DNA from 3 places in the Streptomyces sp. 3330 genome. Region 3 is predicted to be linked to each of the others. Evidence: riboswitches for the same ligand, from Rfam matches in the RefSeq annotation. Region 3 holds a riboswitch; each other region holds the start of a gene.
The links. A riboswitch is a leader RNA that binds a small molecule or an ion and turns the genes downstream of it on or off. The one in region 3 is predicted to bind thiamine pyrophosphate.

Region 1 (5,296 bases), on a different contig from region 3:
CGGTGAGCGGAGCGCGCGCCTCCCGTGCCTGCCCGAGCAGCGCCACGGCGTCGTACGGCCGGACCTCGGGGGTGCGGGCGGTGGCCGACGCCACCAGCTCGTCCAGCTCGTACGGCATCCCGGGGACGAGGGCGGACGGCGGCGGGACGTCCTCGTGGAGGTGCTTGTAGAGCACGATCGCGGGGGAGTCGCCGTCGTGGGGTTTCTCACCGGTGAGCATCTCGTAGAGCACCACCCCGCACGCGTACACGTCGACGCGGGGGTCGGCGGCGCCCGGCTGCTCGATCTGCTCGGGGGCGAGATAGGCGACCGTGCCGAGCACGGCCCCCGTGGTGCTGGTCACCGTGTCGACGGACCGCACCAGACCGAAGTCCGCGACCTTGACCCGCCCGTCGTCCCCTATCAGCACGTTCTCGGGCTTCATGTCCCGGTGCACGAACCCGGCCCGGTGCGCGGCGCCGAGCGCGGCCAGCACGGGCTCCAGGATGTCGAGCGCGGCTCGCGGCTGGAGCGCGCCGCGCTCCCGCAGCACGTCACGCAGCGTGCAGCCGGCGATGTACTCCATGGCCAGATAGACGTACGACCCGTCGGCGCCCTGATCGAACACCTGGACGACATTCGGGTGCGCGAGCCGGGCGACCGACTTCGCCTCCCGGATGAACCGATCGACGAACGCCCCGTCGGCGGCGAGCGCCGGGTGCATCACCTTGAGCGCGAGCACGCGGTCCAGGCGGGTGTCCACGGCCCGGTAGACCGTGGCCATCCCGCCGACCGCGATCCGCGCCTCTACGCGATACCGGCCGTCGAGCAGTTGCCCGACCAGAGGGTCCTGAAGGGTCGTGTCCACGCAGGTGAGTCTACGAGCCGCCGCTGACACCTCCGCCGGTTCCGCCGGGATCGCAGCGCGACTGGAGCCGACCTGTGACGCAACCCACGGGTCCCGCGACCCCCGTATCCGAAGACCGGACGGTAGCCGCGCGGGCGGTCAGAACGCCGGGCGCTCGGGGTCCAGCACGGCCCGGCCCTCCACCGGCGAGGACGCCTGCGCGAAGTACCGGGGCGGCATCCGTCCGGCCAGCCGGGCCAGCCTTCCCGCCTCGACGCCGGCCCGCATGGCCGACGCCATCCGCTCGGGCTCCCTCGCCCGCGTCACCGCCGACGCCAGCATCACCCCCGCACACCCCAGCTCCATCGCCAGTGCCACGTCCGACGCGGTGCCCGCGCCCGCGTCCAGGATCACCGGCACGCGCGCGTGCTCGACGATCAGCTGGAAGTTGTGCGGGTTGCGGATGCCCAGACCGGAGCCGATCGGCGAGCCCAGCGGCATCACCGCCGCGCAGCCCACGTCCTCCAGCTTCCGGGCCAGGACCGGATCGTCGTTCGTGTACGGCAGCACCGTGAAGCCGTCGTCCACCAGCGTCTCCGCCGCCTCCAGCAGCTCGATCGGGTCCGGCAGCAGGGTGCGCTCGTCGGCGATGACCTCCAGCTTGATCAGATCGGTGCCCAGCGCCTCCCGCGCCAGCCGGGCGGTCAGCACGGCCTCCCCGGCGGTGAAACAGCCCGCCGTGTTCGGCAGCACCCGGATGCCGAGCCGCTCCAGCACCGACAGCACGGAACCGTGCACCGAGGGGTCCACCCGGCGCATCGCGACCGTGGTCAGCTCGGTCCCGGACGCCACCAGCGCCCGCTCCAGCACGTCCAGGCTGGGCGCACCCCCCGTGCCCATGATCAGCCGGGACGAGAAGGACCTGCCGCCGAGGACGAAGGGATCGTCGGCCATGGCTCAGCCCCCCTGCACCGCGGTGAGCACTTCCACCCGGTCACCGTCGCGCAGTGCCGTGGACGGCCACTGCGCGCGCGGGACGACGGTCTCGTTGAGCGCGGCGGCCACCCCGGAGGGCGCCGGCGTCAGGGACCGTACGACGCTGTCGAGGGCCGTGCCGGCGGCGAACTCGCGCCGCTCCCCGTTCACCGAGACGTGCACGTGGGCGTCCACCCGGACGTGCCGCGGGCCGTCGTCCCGGGTGTTCTCCTGCGTGTTCCCCTGGGCGTTCATGCGGGCTGCTCCGAGAGTGCGGCGGCGCCGAAGCGCCGGGGTGTGAAGGGGCGGGCCTCGTCCGGGAGCTCCCCGGTGGCCAGGGCGTGCGCCATCGCGTCACCCGTCACCGGCGTCAGCAGCACGCCGTTGCGGTAGTGGCCGGTGGCCAGCAGCAGCCCGGCGAGGTCCGTCGGCCCGAGCAGCGGCGCGTTGTCCGGGGAGCCGGGCCGCAGCCCCGCGCGCGTCTCCGTGAGCGGCAGCTCGGTGATCCCCGGGACCAGCTCATGGGCGTCGCGCAGCAACTCGTACACGCCCCCCGCCGTCACCGTGGTGTCCCAGCCCAGCTCCTCGCTGGTCGCGCCGACGACCAGCTCGCCGTTCTCCCGGGGGACGAGGTAGACCTGGCTGCCGCGCACCACGGCCCGCACGGTCCGGCTCAGGAACGGGGCGTACCGCGGCGGCACGGCCAGCCGCAGCACCTGGCCCTTCACCGGCCGCACGGGAGGCAGGACGTCCTGCGGCACCCCCGCGAGCCGTCCGCTCAGGCTGCCGCCCGCGAGCACCACCTGCCCCGCCTCCAGGGCCGTGCCGTCCGCCGTGACGGCCCCGGTGGCGCGCCCGCCCGCGACCGACAGCCGCTCGGCCCGCGCCCGGTGGAAGACCACCCCGGCCCGCTCGCACGCGGCCACCAGCGCCCCGGTCAGCCGCCGCGGGTCGATCTGGTGGTCGCCGTCGACCCGCAGCCCGCCCCGCACCCCCGGTGCCAGCAGCGGCTCCAGACGCCGGCACTCGCGCCCGGACAGCCACTCCGACTCCAGCCCCGACTGCTGCTGAAGGGCGTGCAGTTCCCGCAGATGGGCGCGGTCGTCGGAGTCCAGCGCGACCGCGAGCGTGCCGCAGCGCCGGTAGCCCAGATCGTGCCCGGTCAGCTCCGTCAGCTCGGCCGCGAAGTCCGGATAGCGGCGGGCGGAGGCCAGGTTGAGGCCGAGCAGGGTCTGCTCGCCGTGGTGCAGTTCCGTGACGGCGGCCAGCATCCCGGCCGCCACCTGGGCGGCCCCGCCGCCCGGTGCCGGGTCGAGGACCGCCGTGGCGAAGCCCCGCTGCGCGGCCCGCCAGGCCGTGACCAGGCCGATGATCCCGCCCCCGATGACGAGGACGTCTGACGTACGTGAAGACGACATGGGCGTCCAGCCCCTCCCTTCGCCGGCATGACCCGGATCAGGTTCGACGGTCGGAGGCCGCCAGCCTCCCTCTCAGCCCGGTGCGTCCGGACTCCCGCGTGTGCTCTACGTTGGCCACCCTAGCCCGTGCTCCGGCGCCTCTGTAAGGGAGCCTTTCGTCATGCCCCGCTCGTTGGACGGCCTCGTCCTCGCGCCCGTCGCCGACCAGGCCCCGGGCCAGGTCGGCACCCGCACCCGCTTCACGTACCACGAACGCGGCGGCGCGATCTGGGCGGAGTACGCCGGCGGCGACGTCGTACGCGGGCATCTGGTGGGTACCCGCGAAGGAGACCGGCTCGACTTCCGGTACGTACAGCTCAAGCACGACGGGACGACGTCCTCGGGGCGCTGCGTCTCGACGGTCGTGGAGCTCGCGGACGGACGGGTGCGGCTCGAGGAGAGCTGGGCGTGGGAGTCGCAGGAGGGCAGCGGCACCAGCGTTGTGGAGCAGGTCACGACGCACGACGGCTGACTGACGTTTCGTCAGCCGCCTAAGGTGATCAGGTGAGCGAGCAGAGGCAGGAACAGGGCGGCCCGGCCGGACGGCGCGTGGTGGTCGTCGGCGCGGGCATGGCCGGGGTGCAGACGGCCGTGGCGCTGCGGGAACAGGGCTTCGACGGCACGGTGACGCTGATCGGAGCGGAGCCCCACCAGCCCTACGACCGGCCCCCGCTGTCCAAGGCCGTCCTGCTCGGCAACGCCGAGGGCTCCGCCTTCGACGTCGACTTCGAGGGCCTCGGCATCGAGCTGGTGCTCGGCCGCGAGGTCGACGGCCTGCGCCCCGCCGACCACGAGCTGGACACCGAGGCCGGACCCGTCCCCTACGACGTGCTGGTCCTCGCCACCGGCGCCGAACCGATCCGGCTGCCCGGCGCCGAGGGCGTGCCCGGCGTGCATCTGCTGCGCACCCTGGACGACGCCGAGCGGCTGCGGCCCGTGCTCGCCCGGCAGCACGACGTCGTGGTCGTCGGCGCCGGCTGGATCGGCGCCGAGTTCGCCACGGCCGCGCGCGAGGCCGGCTGCGCGGTCACCGTGGTCGAGGCCGCCGACCGGCCGCTGGCCGGGGCGCTGCCCGCCGAGGTCGCCGCCCCCATGGCCGCCTGGTACGCCGACAGCGGCGTCGATCTGCGCACCCGCGCGCGCGTGGAGCGCGTCGAGCCCGGTGCGGTCGTCCTGGACGACGGCACCCGGCTGCCCGCCGGCGCCGTCGTCGTGGGCATCGGCGCCCGCCCCGCCACCGCCTGGCTGGCCGGCTCCGGCGTCACGCTCGGCGCCCACGGCGAGGTCGTGGCCGACGCCCAGCTGCGGACCTCGGTGCCCGATGTGTACGCGGTCGGCGACTGCGCCTCCTTCCCCTCGGGCCGGTACGGCGAGCGACTCCTCGTGCACCACTGGGACAACGCCCTCCAGGGACCGCGCACGGTCGCGGCGAACATCGTCGGCGCCGCCACCGACGAACCCCTGGCCGTCTACGACCCGGTCCCGTACTTCTGGTCCGAGCAGTTCGGCCGCTTCGTCCAGTACGCCGGACACCATGCCGACGCCGACCGCGTCCTGTGGCGCGGCGACCCGGCGGGACCGGCCTGGTCGGTGTGCTGGCTGCGCGACGACCGGCTGGTCGCCCTGCTGGCCGTGGGCCGGGCGCGCGACCTCGCCCAGGGAAAGCGGCTGATCCAGGCGGGCACACCCATGAACCCACGGCTCCTCGCGGACCCGGCGAGGCCCCTGAAGGCCGCGACGGCGGCGGTCTGACCGCCTGGTCGGACCGGCCCGGTTTCCGACTGTCAGCGGCAGATGGCAGGCTTGTTCCCGTGACCGAGATTGACGCAAAGACCGATGCTCTCGTCCCCGCCTGGCTCACCGTGCCCGACATCGCGGACATGATGGATGTCGACGTGATCCGCGTCCGGCAGCTGATCAAGGACGGCCAGCTCATCGCCGTGCGCCGAGGCGAGAACCGCGCGCTGCACATCCCCGCCGCCTTCATCGACGGGGACAAGGTGGTCAAGGGCCTGGTCGGGACCCTGACCCTGCTGCG
Region 2 (5,296 bases), on a different contig from region 3:
ACGGCATTGCGTTTGCTCCGCAACGTGATGAACAAGTCGTTGGCCATGTGGACGACCGGTTCCGGCGCCAGCAGGATGAGGCGACGGCCGGGGTCGATCGGACGAGACCCTCCGGGCGGGTGCGCATGCGGAAGCCGGTCCCACCGTCCGCCATCGCCGGTCGCCGCTGCTGAGAACCGAACGTGTGCGGCCACGGCGTGGCCGGATCGCCCCCTTGTGCACCCTTCGTGTACGTGTCACACAGTTCGGAGGCGGGACCTGGGGGAGGGAGCACTGCATGTCGGTGTTGGGTGGTTATCCGGTGGGGCCGTCGGCCTGGGCCGTCGAGCGGTTCGGGCGGCATGCCGGCGCACTGGCCGCTGCGGTCCCGGTGCAACTGGCCAAGGCGCACGGGAAGGCTCATGCCGCGCATCTCGCTGCGGGGTTGAAGAAGCGGAGTCCGTACGGTGTCGCCCTTGCGGGAGTGGTGCGCGAGAACCTCGCGGAAACGGCGCGGGAGCTGGGGGAAGCCGTGCGCGACGTGCGCGGATACGAGTACGCGGTGATCAACGATCACGCGCTCTTCCCCTTCCGGTACGCGGACAGGCCGAGGCCTCTGGACCGGGCCCGGTTGCCGGCCAACGCGTCGCCCACTCGGCACCGGCTGCTCCGGGCGCACGGACCGCAGCCTCCGGAAGCCCTGTTCGACATCGGCGAGGACCTGGCGACCGAGGAGTACCTGGGGCTGCACGAGACGTTCGAGGAGCTGGGGGCTTCCACCAGGCTGGTCTGCGTGTTCTTCACGGCCGACGCCGAGAACGGCATCCATGCCATCCACTGGGGGGACTCCCACCTCGAACCCGACCGCACCTTCACCTGGCCCTACAGGGAACAGCTTCAGGTCGCTCCCATGCAGCTGGAGTGAGGGGCGGTGACGCCGCTGCCTGGGCGTGGCCGGTCGGGGCCGACTGAGTCCCGGGCCGTCCCCGGGCCGTGCGAGGCCGACCAACGCTGACAGGGGATGCCCAAGGGTGACCACCCCCACCCCCCTCTGGCCTGGGCCCCCGGCGATGATCTGCCACACTGGTCGTGTTATGCCTGCACCCGGAGAACTCACTTTCGTCGCCCCCCGCGGAGCCAAGAAGCCGCCGCGGCATCTCGCCGACCTCTCGCCCGCCGAGCGGAAGGAGGTCGTGGCGGAGATCGGGGAGAAGCCCTTCCGTGCCAAGCAGCTGTCGCAGCACTACTTCGCGCGGTACGCGCACGACCCGGCGGAGTGGACCGACATCCCCGCCGGCGCCCGCGAGAAGCTGCGTGAGGCGCTGCTGCCGGATCTGATGTCGGTCGTGCGGCACCTGTCGACGGACCAGGGGACCACCCGTAAGACGCTGTGGCGGCTGTTCGACGGCACGCTCGTCGAGTCGGTGCTGATGCGCTACCCGGACCGGGTGACCATGTGCATCAGCTCGCAGGCCGGATGCGGGATGAACTGCCCGTTCTGCGCGACCGGGCAGGCGGGGCTGGACCGCAATCTGTCCACCGCCGAGATCGTGCACCAGATCGTCGACGGGATGCGCGCCCTGCGGGACGGGGACGTGCCCGGCGGGCCCGCCAGGCTCTCCAACATCGTCTTCATGGGGATGGGCGAGCCGCTCGCCAACTACAAGCGGGTCGTCGGCGCCATCCGCGCGCTCACCGACCCGGCTCCGGACGGGCTCGGGCTGTCGCAGCGCGGCATCACCGTGTCGACGGTCGGCCTGGTGCCGGCCATCCACCGGTTCTCCGACGAGGGCTTCAAGTGCCGGCTCGCGATCTCCCTGCACGCGCCGGACGACGAGCTGCGCGACACGCTCGTCCCCGTGAACACGCGGTGGAAGGTGCGCGAGGTGCTCGACGCCGGATTCGAGTACACCGAGCGGTCCGGGCGCCGGCTGTCCATCGAGTACGCGCTGATCCGCGACATCAACGACCAGGCCTGGCGTGGGGACCGGCTCGGGCGGCTGCTGCGCGGCAAGCCCGTGCACGTCAACCTCATCCCGCTGAACCCGACCCCGGGTTCGAAGTGGACGGCCTCCCGGCCCGAGGACGAGAAGGCGTTCGTCGAGGCGATCGCCGCGCACGGCGTGCCCGTCACCGTCCGGGACACCCGAGGCCAGGAGATCGACGGGGCGTGCGGTCAGCTCGCGGCCACCGAGCGGTAGTCTGACTCCCGGTATCAGGTATGACGTATCGGGTACCAGTACGTCCGTATCAGTACATCTTCATATTCCGACAGGGGAGCGCCACAGCGCTGAGAGTGCGGGAGAGTCCGCAGACCCTCTGAACCTTGCCCAGGTCATTCTGGGTAGGAAGTTCGGTCATCACTCAAGCTGTTGCGCCCTGCCCGGGGTGCCGGCGGAACCTTCCGCGGGCCCCCGGGCAGGGCCGCGTCTCTTCCTGGTCAACCCCAGGAGGAAATCCAGTGCACACCAGGACGTTCGTGGCCGCGGCCGTCGGTCTCGGCCTCGTCACGCTGTCCGCCTGCGGATCGTCGGACGACGGCGGTTCGGCGGCGAGCTCCAAGACCGTCACCCTCGTCAGCCACGATTCGTGGGCCGTCTCCAAGAGCGTGCTCGCGGACTTCGAGAAGAAGTCCGGCTACCGGGTGAAGGTCCTCAAGGACGGCGACGCCGGGCAGGCCGTCAACAAGGCGATCCTCACCAAGGACAACCCGCAGGGCGACGTCTTCTTCGGCGTCGACAACACGCTGCTGTCGCGCGCCCTGGACAACGGGCTGTTCCAGTCGTACGAGGCGAAGGGCGCGGACCAGGTCCTGCCCGCCTACCGGGCCGACCAGAAGAAGCACCGGGTCACGCCCGTCGACACCGGCGACGTGTGCGTCAACTACGACAAGGCGTACTTCACCGCGCACAAGCTGGCCCCGCCCGCCTCCTTCGACGATCTCGTGAAGCCCGCGTACAAGAACCTGCTGGTCACCGAGAACGCCGCCACCTCCTCGCCCGGGCTCGGCTTCCTGCTGGCCACGGCCGCCGCGTACGGCGACGGAGGCTGGGCCGACTACTGGAAGAAGCTGAAGGCCAACGGCGTGAAGGTCGTCGACGGCTGGGAGCAGGCCTACAACGAGGAGTTCTCCGGGTCCGCCGGCGGGAAGAAGGCGGGCGCCGACCGGCCGCTGGTCGTCTCGTACGCCTCCTCGCCGCCCGCCGAGGTGATCTACGGCGACCCCAAGCCGTCGACCGCCCCGACCGGCGTCTCCACCGGCACCTGCTTCCGCCAGGTCGAGTACGCGGGCCTGCTGAGCAACGCCGCCAACCCCGAGGGCGGCAAGGCGCTCCTGGACTTCCTGCTCACCGAGGAGTTCCAGCAGGACATGCCGCTCAACATGTTCGTCTACCCGGTGCGGGAGGGGGCCGCGGTCCCGGCCGAGTTCACGAAGTACGGGCCGCAGGCGAAGGACCCCGAGACGCTCGACCCGGCGAAGATCGCCGACAACCGTGACGACTGGGTCAAGTCATGGACCTCGCTCGTACTGAAGTGACCGCGCGCGCGGCCCGCGCGGGGAACGCGACACGGCTCGGGCTCATGGCCCTGCCCGTCGCGTTCTTCGCGGTCTTCTTCGCCTACCCGGTCGCCGCGATCGTCGCCCGGGGGCTCGGCTCCGACGGGGGCCGGCACGTCGGCCGGCTGTGGGACGTGCTCGCGCAGTCCGACATCCGGCACGTCCTGTGGTTCACCACCTGGCAGGCGCTGGCCTCCACCGCGCTCACGCTCCTGATCGCGCTGCCCGCCGCGTACGTCTTCGCCCGCCTGGAGTTCCCGGGCAAGCAGGTGCTGCGCGCCGTCGTCACCGTGCCGTTCGTGCTGCCGACGGTCGTCGTCGGCACGGCGTTCCTGGCGCTCGTCGGGCGCGGCGGGCTGCTCGACGACCTGTGGGGCGTACGACTGGACACCACGGTGTGGGCGATCCTGCTCGCGCACGTCTTCTTCAACTACGCGGTCGTCGTACGGACCGTGGGCGGGCTGTGGTCGCAGCTCGACCCCCGGCAGGAGGAGGCGGCGCGCATGCTCGGCGCCTCCCGCCTGACGGCGTGGCGCACGGTCACCCTGCCCGCCCTCGGGCCGGCCGTCGCGGCCGCCGCGCTGATGGTCTTCCTCTTCACCTTCACCTCCTTCGGCGTGGTGCAGATCCTCGGCGGCCCCACCTTCTCCACCCTGGAGGTGGAGATCTACCGGCAGACCTCCGAGATCTTCGACCTGTCCACGGCCGCCGTCCTCACGATCGTGCAGTTCGTGGCCGTCGGCGCGATCCTCGCCGTGCACGCCCGGACCGTGCGCGGGCGGGAGACCGCGCTGCGGCTGGTGGACGCGTCGGTGACGGCGCGGCGGCCGCGCGGCGCCGGGCAGTGGGCGCTGCTCGCCGGAGTGCTCGGCACGATCGCCGTGCTGCTGGTGCTGCCGCTGGCGGTGCTGGCGCAGCGCTCGTTCGACGCGCCGGACTTCGCCTACTACCGGGCGCTGACCGGAGACGACAGCAATGTCTTCCTGGTCCCGCCGATCGACGCGATCGGCAACTCGCTGGAGTACGCGGGCGCCGCGACCGCGATCGCCGTGCTGGTCGGCGGGCTGGCCGCGGCCGCGCTCACCCGGCGGGACGCCGGACGGCTGGTCCGCGGCTTCGACGCGCTGCTGATGCTGCCGCTGGGCGTCTCCGCGGTGACCGTCGGCTTCGGGTTCCTGATCGCGCTCGACGAGCCTCCGCTGGACCTGCGCGGCACGTGGATCCTGGTGCCGCTCGCGCAGGCGCTGGTCGGTGTCCCCTTCGTCGTGCGGACCATGCTGCCGGTGCTGCGGGCGGTGGACCAACGGCTGCGGGAGGCCGCGGCCGTGCTGGGGGCCTCACCGTGGCGGGTGTGGCGCGAGGTCGATCTGCCGATGGTGTGGCGGGCGTTGCTCGTCGCGGCCGGGTTCGCCTTCGCGGTGTCGCTGGGGGAGTTCGGGGCGACGGTGTTCATCGCGCGGCCCGACAACCCGACCCTCCCGGTCGCCGTGGCGCGGTTGCTGGGGCGGGCCGGTGAGCTCAACTACGGCCAGGCGATGGCCCTTTCGACGATTCTGATGGTGGTGTGCGTGGTGGCCCTGCTGGTGCTGGAGCGACTGCGGACCGACCGGACGGGGGAGTTGTAGATGCTGCTGGAACTGGAGCGCGCCACCGTGCGGTTCGGGGGAAGGCCCGTGCTCGACGCCGTCGATCTCGCGGTCGCCGAGCACCAGGTGGTGTGCGTGCTCGGGCCGAGCGGCAGCGGCAAGTCGACGCTGC
Region 3 (5,296 bases):
GCGATCTTGTAGGTGATCACGCCGGTCTTGACGTCGTCGCGGTTGGGCAGGCCCAGGTGTTCCTTGGGCGTGACGTAGCAGAGCATGGCCGTGCCCCACCAGGCGATCATCGCGGCGCCGATGCCGGAGGTGATGTGGTCGTACGCCGGCGCGACGTCCGTCGTCAGTGGGCCGAGCGTATAGAACGGAGCTTCATCACAGATCTCCTGCTGAAGGTCGATGTTCTCCTTGATCTTGTGCATCGGGACGTGTCCCGGGCCCTCGATCATCGTCTGAACATGGAAACGCTTCGCGATCCGGTTGAGTTCCCCGAGGGTCCTCAACTCCGCGAACTGCGCCGCGTCGTTGGCGTCCGCGATGGAGCCCGGACGCAACCCGTCGCCCAGCGAGTACGTGACGTCGTAGGCGGCGAGGATCTCGCAGAGTTCCTCGAAGTTCTCGTAGAGGAACGACTCCTTGTGGTGGGCGAGGCACCAGGCCGCCATGATCGAGCCGCCCCGCGACACGATGCCGGTCTTGCGATGGGCCGTGAGCGGGACGTACGGCAGGCGGACGCCGGCGTGGACCGTCATGTAGTCCACGCCCTGCTCGGCCTGCTCGATGACGGTGTCCTTGTAGATCTCCCAGGTCAGTTCCTCGGCCCGGCCGTCGACCTTCTCCAGCGCCTGGTACAGCGGCACCGTGCCGATGGGGACGGGGGAGTTGCGCAGCACCCACTCACGGGTCGTGTGGATGTTGCGGCCGGTCGAGAGGTCCATGACCGTGTCGGCACCCCAACGGGTCGCCCAGGTCATCTTGTCGACCTCCTCCTCGATGGAGGACGTCACCGCCGAGTTGCCGATGTTGGCGTTGACCTTCACCAGGAACCGCTTGCCGATGATCATCGGCTCGATCTCCGGGTGGTTGACGTTGGCCGGCAGGACGGCGCGGCCCGCCGCGATCTCCTCGCGGACGACCTCGGGAGAAACGTTCTCCCGGATGGCCACGAACTCCATCTCGGGTGTGATCTCCCCCCGGCGCGCATACGCGAGCTGGGTGACCGCCTCGCCGTCCCGCCCGCGGCGCGGCAGGCGCGGCCGCCCCGGGAAGACGGCGTCGAGGTTACGCAGACCGCCGCGCGGTGAGGTGTGCTTGATGCCGTCGTCCTCGGGGCGCACCGGCCGGCCGGCGTACTCCTCGGTGTCGCCGCGGGCGATGATCCAGTTCTCGCGCAGGGGCGACAGGCCCCTGCGGACGTCGGTCTCGACGAGCGGATCGGTGTACGGGCCGGAGGTGTCGTACAGGGTGACCGACTGCCCGTTGGTGAGATGCACCTGACGAACCGGCACACGTAGATCGGGGCGAGCGCCCTCGACGTACCCCTTGTGCCAGCCGATGGACTTCCCGGCCTCCGTGTCGTTCCCGTCGACCGTGCTGTCGCTGGTCGCGTTCTGCGTGAAGGCAGGCGTGCGTGCGTCCTTGTTGGTCATGAGACCTACTCCCTACGCCGGCATTACCCGGTAACAGGTTCGGCGGTCGACGCAGCGGCTACCGCCTGCCGACGTTTCATGTGAAACATCACTCGATTCGAGAGACGTTCCACGTGAAACATCGCGAAGACGGAGGTCAGCGCCCTCTCAGCCCGGTGCTCCGAGCTCCCGCGTGTGCAAAGGTTGGCTCCACGCTAGCGTCCTTTCTGGCGCGGTGAACAGAGGGCCCCTGTCGTTCTTGCGATGATCGGTCGGTGACCACGACACACCAGCCCCCGTATCCGCCGCCCGAGCCGCCCCGCCGACCGGGCGCCGCCGGTGGTCCCGGCAATGGCTCCGGAATCGGTTCTGGAAGCGGTTCCGAAAGCGGCCCCAGAGGCGACCGTGACTTCAACAGCGGTCACGACCAGCCCCGTAACCCCGACCGTGGGCCGGGCTACGCCGGTGGGCTCGGCGGACTGCGACGCGTCGGCACCGCCGGCACCGTCGGCACCCCCAGCGGTCAGGCACCCGGCTCGAGCGAACGCCCGCGCCCCGGGGCAGGGCCCGTGCCCGGTAGCGGACATCAGGACGGGCAGGGGCAGGGATACGGAAGCAGCGGGCAGGGGCAGGGGCAGGGGGCCGGGACCGACCCGGGTTACGGGAACAGCCAGGGATACGGAGACGGCCGGGGCTACTCGGACGGACCCGCCCTTCGCCAGGAGTACGGCCCTGACCGCGGTTCCGGCCCTCGTCCTGGCCCTGGCCCGCGTCCTGACTCGTTCCCTCACCCTGAACGTGGACCCGGCTCCGGCTCTGCTCCCGTCCCTGGTCCAGGCTTTGGTGACGGATACGACGCTGCCCACGAACACCGTCATGGGCACGGTCACGACGGTGGCGCCGGGAGCGGCACCGGCGGGGGCCACGGCGGCGGTCACGGCCACGGTCCGGGTGACGGACCTGGTCATGGTCCGGGCGACGGGCCCGCACCCGGTTCGGACTCCGGATCCGGCTCTGACGGCGGGCACGGGCACTCCCACGGGCACAGTCACAGCCACGGCCCTGCCGCCCCGGTGTCCCAGCACCTGCGCAAGGTCATCGCGGCCATCCTCATCCCGTTCGGGGCCGCGGTACTGGTGGGACTCGTGGTGCTGTGGCCCGGGGGAGCCCCGGCGCACGAGCGCACCGGAGTCGGCTTCGACCGGCAGACCCAGCAGGCCACGGTCACCAAGGTCGTGAGCGTGAGCTGCGCGTCGGTCAACGCCTCGGGCGACACCCCCACCGGCGACACCTCCACCGCCGAGGGCTCCTCCGCGCAGCAGCAGGCGAGCGGTACCTGCAAGCGCGCCACGATCCGGGTGGACACGGGCGACGACAAGGGCCGTACGTTCACCGAGATCGTCCAGCCCGACCAGACACGGCAGTTGGAGCAGGGCGAGAAGGTCGTGGTGGCCTACGAACCCTCCGCGCCGAAGGACCTCCAGTACTCGGTCACCGACGTGAACCGTCGCATTCCCATGGCGGTCCTGGCCATCATCTTCGCGGTCGCCGTCGTGGTCGTCGGGCGGCTGAGGGGCGTCATGGCGCTGGTCGCGCTGGCCATCAGCTTCATGGTGCTGAACTTCTTCGTCCTGCCCGCGATCCTCCAGGGGTCGAACCCGCTGGTCGTGGCGGTGGTGGGGTCGAGCGCCATCATGCTGATCGCGCTGTACCTCTGTCACGGGCTCTCGGCCCGCACCTCCGTCGCGGTGCTCGGCACGCTGATCTCGCTGCTGCTGATCGGCGTCCTCGGCTCGCTGTTCATCGACTGGGCCGCGCTCACCGGGAACACGGACGACAACACCGGTCTGATCCACGGCCTGTACCCGTCGATCGACATGAGCGGTCTGCTGCTGGCCGGCATCATCATCGGCTCTCTCGGCGTGCTCGACGACGTGACGGTCACGCAGACCTCGGCGGTCTGGGAGCTGCACGAGGCCAACCCCGCGATGGGCTGGCGGGGTCTGTACCGGGCCGGCATCCGCATCGGCCGCGACCACATCGCGTCCGTGGTCAACACGCTCGTCCTCGCCTACGCCGGTGCCGCGCTGCCGCTGCTGCTGCTCTTCTCGATCGCGCAGAGCAGTGTGGGCGCGGTCGCCAACAGCGAACTGGTCGCCGAGGAGATCGTCCGCACCCTGGTGGGCTCGATCGGTCTGGTCGCCTCCGTGCCCGTCACGACGGCCCTGGCGGCCCTGGTGGTCTCCGCCGACCGGCCGGGGTCAGGAAAGGCACCCGTGACGGCTCAGGAAGCCGTCCCAGCGGCCTCGGCGGGGGCCGCGGTCGCGGGCAGCGCACCGGCCCGGGGCGGACGGGGCAGGCGGCGCAAGCGCTGAAGGGGAGGACGCCCGGGTGGCGCCCGCGCGGGCCGACTCGGGCGCACGCCTCACCTCTCCCGGCAAGGCCGTGGCGCGCCCGCCCCACCCCATGAAGAAGCGTTACTGCACACCAGTGACCGCGCCGAAGCATCCACCGCCGCGCGTTTCGCCACCGCTCGCTTCCCGTGCATGTCAGCCGGCGCTCTGTTCCTCCGCCAGGATCCGGTCCAACGCCTCGTCCAGATGCGCGTCGAAATCGGCGAGAGCACCCTCCTGGCCCAAGGGGACCAGCTTGTCGGTGCGGTCGAGGAACGCCACGAGCGGGGCTGTCGAGGAGCGGAACAGCGCCTGGTCGCCGCCGACCTGAAGCCGGATCAGAACCTCCCCCAGCACATCGGGATCCACCGGCGAGACACGGACGTCCCCTTCGCCGCACGGTCTGCCCACCCCGTCGATGAGCAGCTCGCGCCCGAAAGCCCAGGTCACCGGGGCATCACCGGGCAGATGGAAGGTGAGGCGCACGGCGTAGGGATCGCACGACTCGTAACCCAGCTCCACCGGAATGCGGAACGAGAGCTCCTCGGACACGAGGAAGCTCATCATGACCTCTGCCTGTACTGCCTGTACGGACTCGCGCATCGCCTTACCCCGTCATTTGCCGCCGACTGGCCGGGAATGGACCTTCTGACACTGCACGCATCTTGCTGAACGTGCACAACAGATCACAAGGAGTGAGTTTTCAGATACTGATAGAGATCGCCAGCGATCCCAGCAGCCGGCCGATCTCGCTCTGTAGTTGCCGAGCCGCCGGCAGCAGACGGTCGGCGTGATGGGCGGGCAGGGAGATCGCCATCGTGGACGCCGTGGTGCCCACGGTGATCGGGACGGCGGCGCACACCGTGCCCAGCGCGTACTCCTGCCGCTCGACGACCGGTTCCATCCGCCGCATCCGCTCCAGGCGTCGCAACAGAGCGTGATTGTCACGCACGGTGTACGGCGTGATCGATTCGGCGGGATAGCGCTCCAGATGATCGCGGCGGGCGTCCTCGTCGAGCTGGGAGAGCAGACACTGGCCGATGGCGTGCGCGTGTCCGGTCTCGCCGAAGTCGGCCCACTCCTCGACCGCCGGATTGCCCGGGGTGTCGGACACGCACATGATCTCGATCTCGCCGTCGCGGTACCTGGCGTAGTACACGGGGACACCGATCGAATCGCGCCACTGGGCGAGGGTGTCGGCGACCGTGCTGCGACGTTTCTGCGCGGCTCCGCTCCTGCCGAGCCGCTCCGCCGCCTCACCGAGGAAGAACAGCCCCCTGTCCCGGCGCAGATAGCCCTCGTGCACGAGGGTGCGCAGCAGGTGGTAGGCGGTGGGCAGCGCGAGCCCGGTCTCCCGGGCGAGCTGTTTGGCCGGCGCCCCGTACTCGTGCTCCGCGACGGACTCCAGCAGCCGCATGGCGCGTTGGACGGAGCCGATCAGGGTGACGGCGGGGT

Region 1: linked by a shared signal. The riboswitch ahead of thiO (glycine oxidase ThiO) and the one ahead of thiC (phosphomethylpyrimidine synthase ThiC) in region 3 are both predicted to bind thiamine pyrophosphate.
Region 2: linked by a shared signal. The riboswitch ahead of J2X68_RS21680 (thiamine ABC transporter substrate-binding protein) and the one ahead of thiC (phosphomethylpyrimidine synthase ThiC) in region 3 are both predicted to bind thiamine pyrophosphate.

Annotation. Positions count from the first base shown of each region.
Region 1 is NZ_JAVDVA010000001.1:12,001-17,296, reverse strand. It holds gene pknB (Stk1 family PASTA domain-containing Ser/Thr kinase) at 1-847, opposite strand, end outside; gene J2X68_RS00085 (thiazole synthase) at 986-1,780, opposite strand; gene thiS (sulfur carrier protein ThiS) at 1,784-1,984, opposite strand; gene thiO (glycine oxidase ThiO) at 2,053-3,219, opposite strand; TPP riboswitch at 3,217-3,327, opposite strand; gene J2X68_RS00070 (hypothetical protein) at 3,380-3,730, shown strand; gene J2X68_RS00065 (FAD-dependent oxidoreductase) at 3,763-5,010, shown strand; gene J2X68_RS00060 (Rv2175c family DNA-binding protein) at 5,070-5,296, shown strand, end outside.
Region 2 is NZ_JAVDVA010000012.1:211,766-217,061, forward strand. It holds gene J2X68_RS21670 (hypothetical protein) at 278-904, shown strand; gene rlmN (23S rRNA (adenine(2503)-C(2))-methyltransferase RlmN) at 1,074-2,180, shown strand; TPP riboswitch at 2,243-2,348, shown strand; gene J2X68_RS21680 (thiamine ABC transporter substrate-binding protein) at 2,441-3,517, shown strand; gene J2X68_RS21685 (iron ABC transporter permease) at 3,493-5,163, shown strand; gene J2X68_RS21690 (ABC transporter ATP-binding protein) at 5,164-5,296, shown strand, end outside.
Region 3 is NZ_JAVDVA010000010.1:92,548-97,843, reverse strand. It holds gene thiC (phosphomethylpyrimidine synthase ThiC) at 1-1,469, opposite strand, end outside; TPP riboswitch at 1,462-1,651, opposite strand; gene J2X68_RS18590 (YibE/F family protein) at 2,522-3,823, shown strand; gene J2X68_RS18585 (SsgA family sporulation/cell division regulator) at 3,998-4,444, opposite strand; gene J2X68_RS18580 (IclR family transcriptional regulator C-terminal domain-containing protein) at 4,545-5,296, opposite strand, start outside.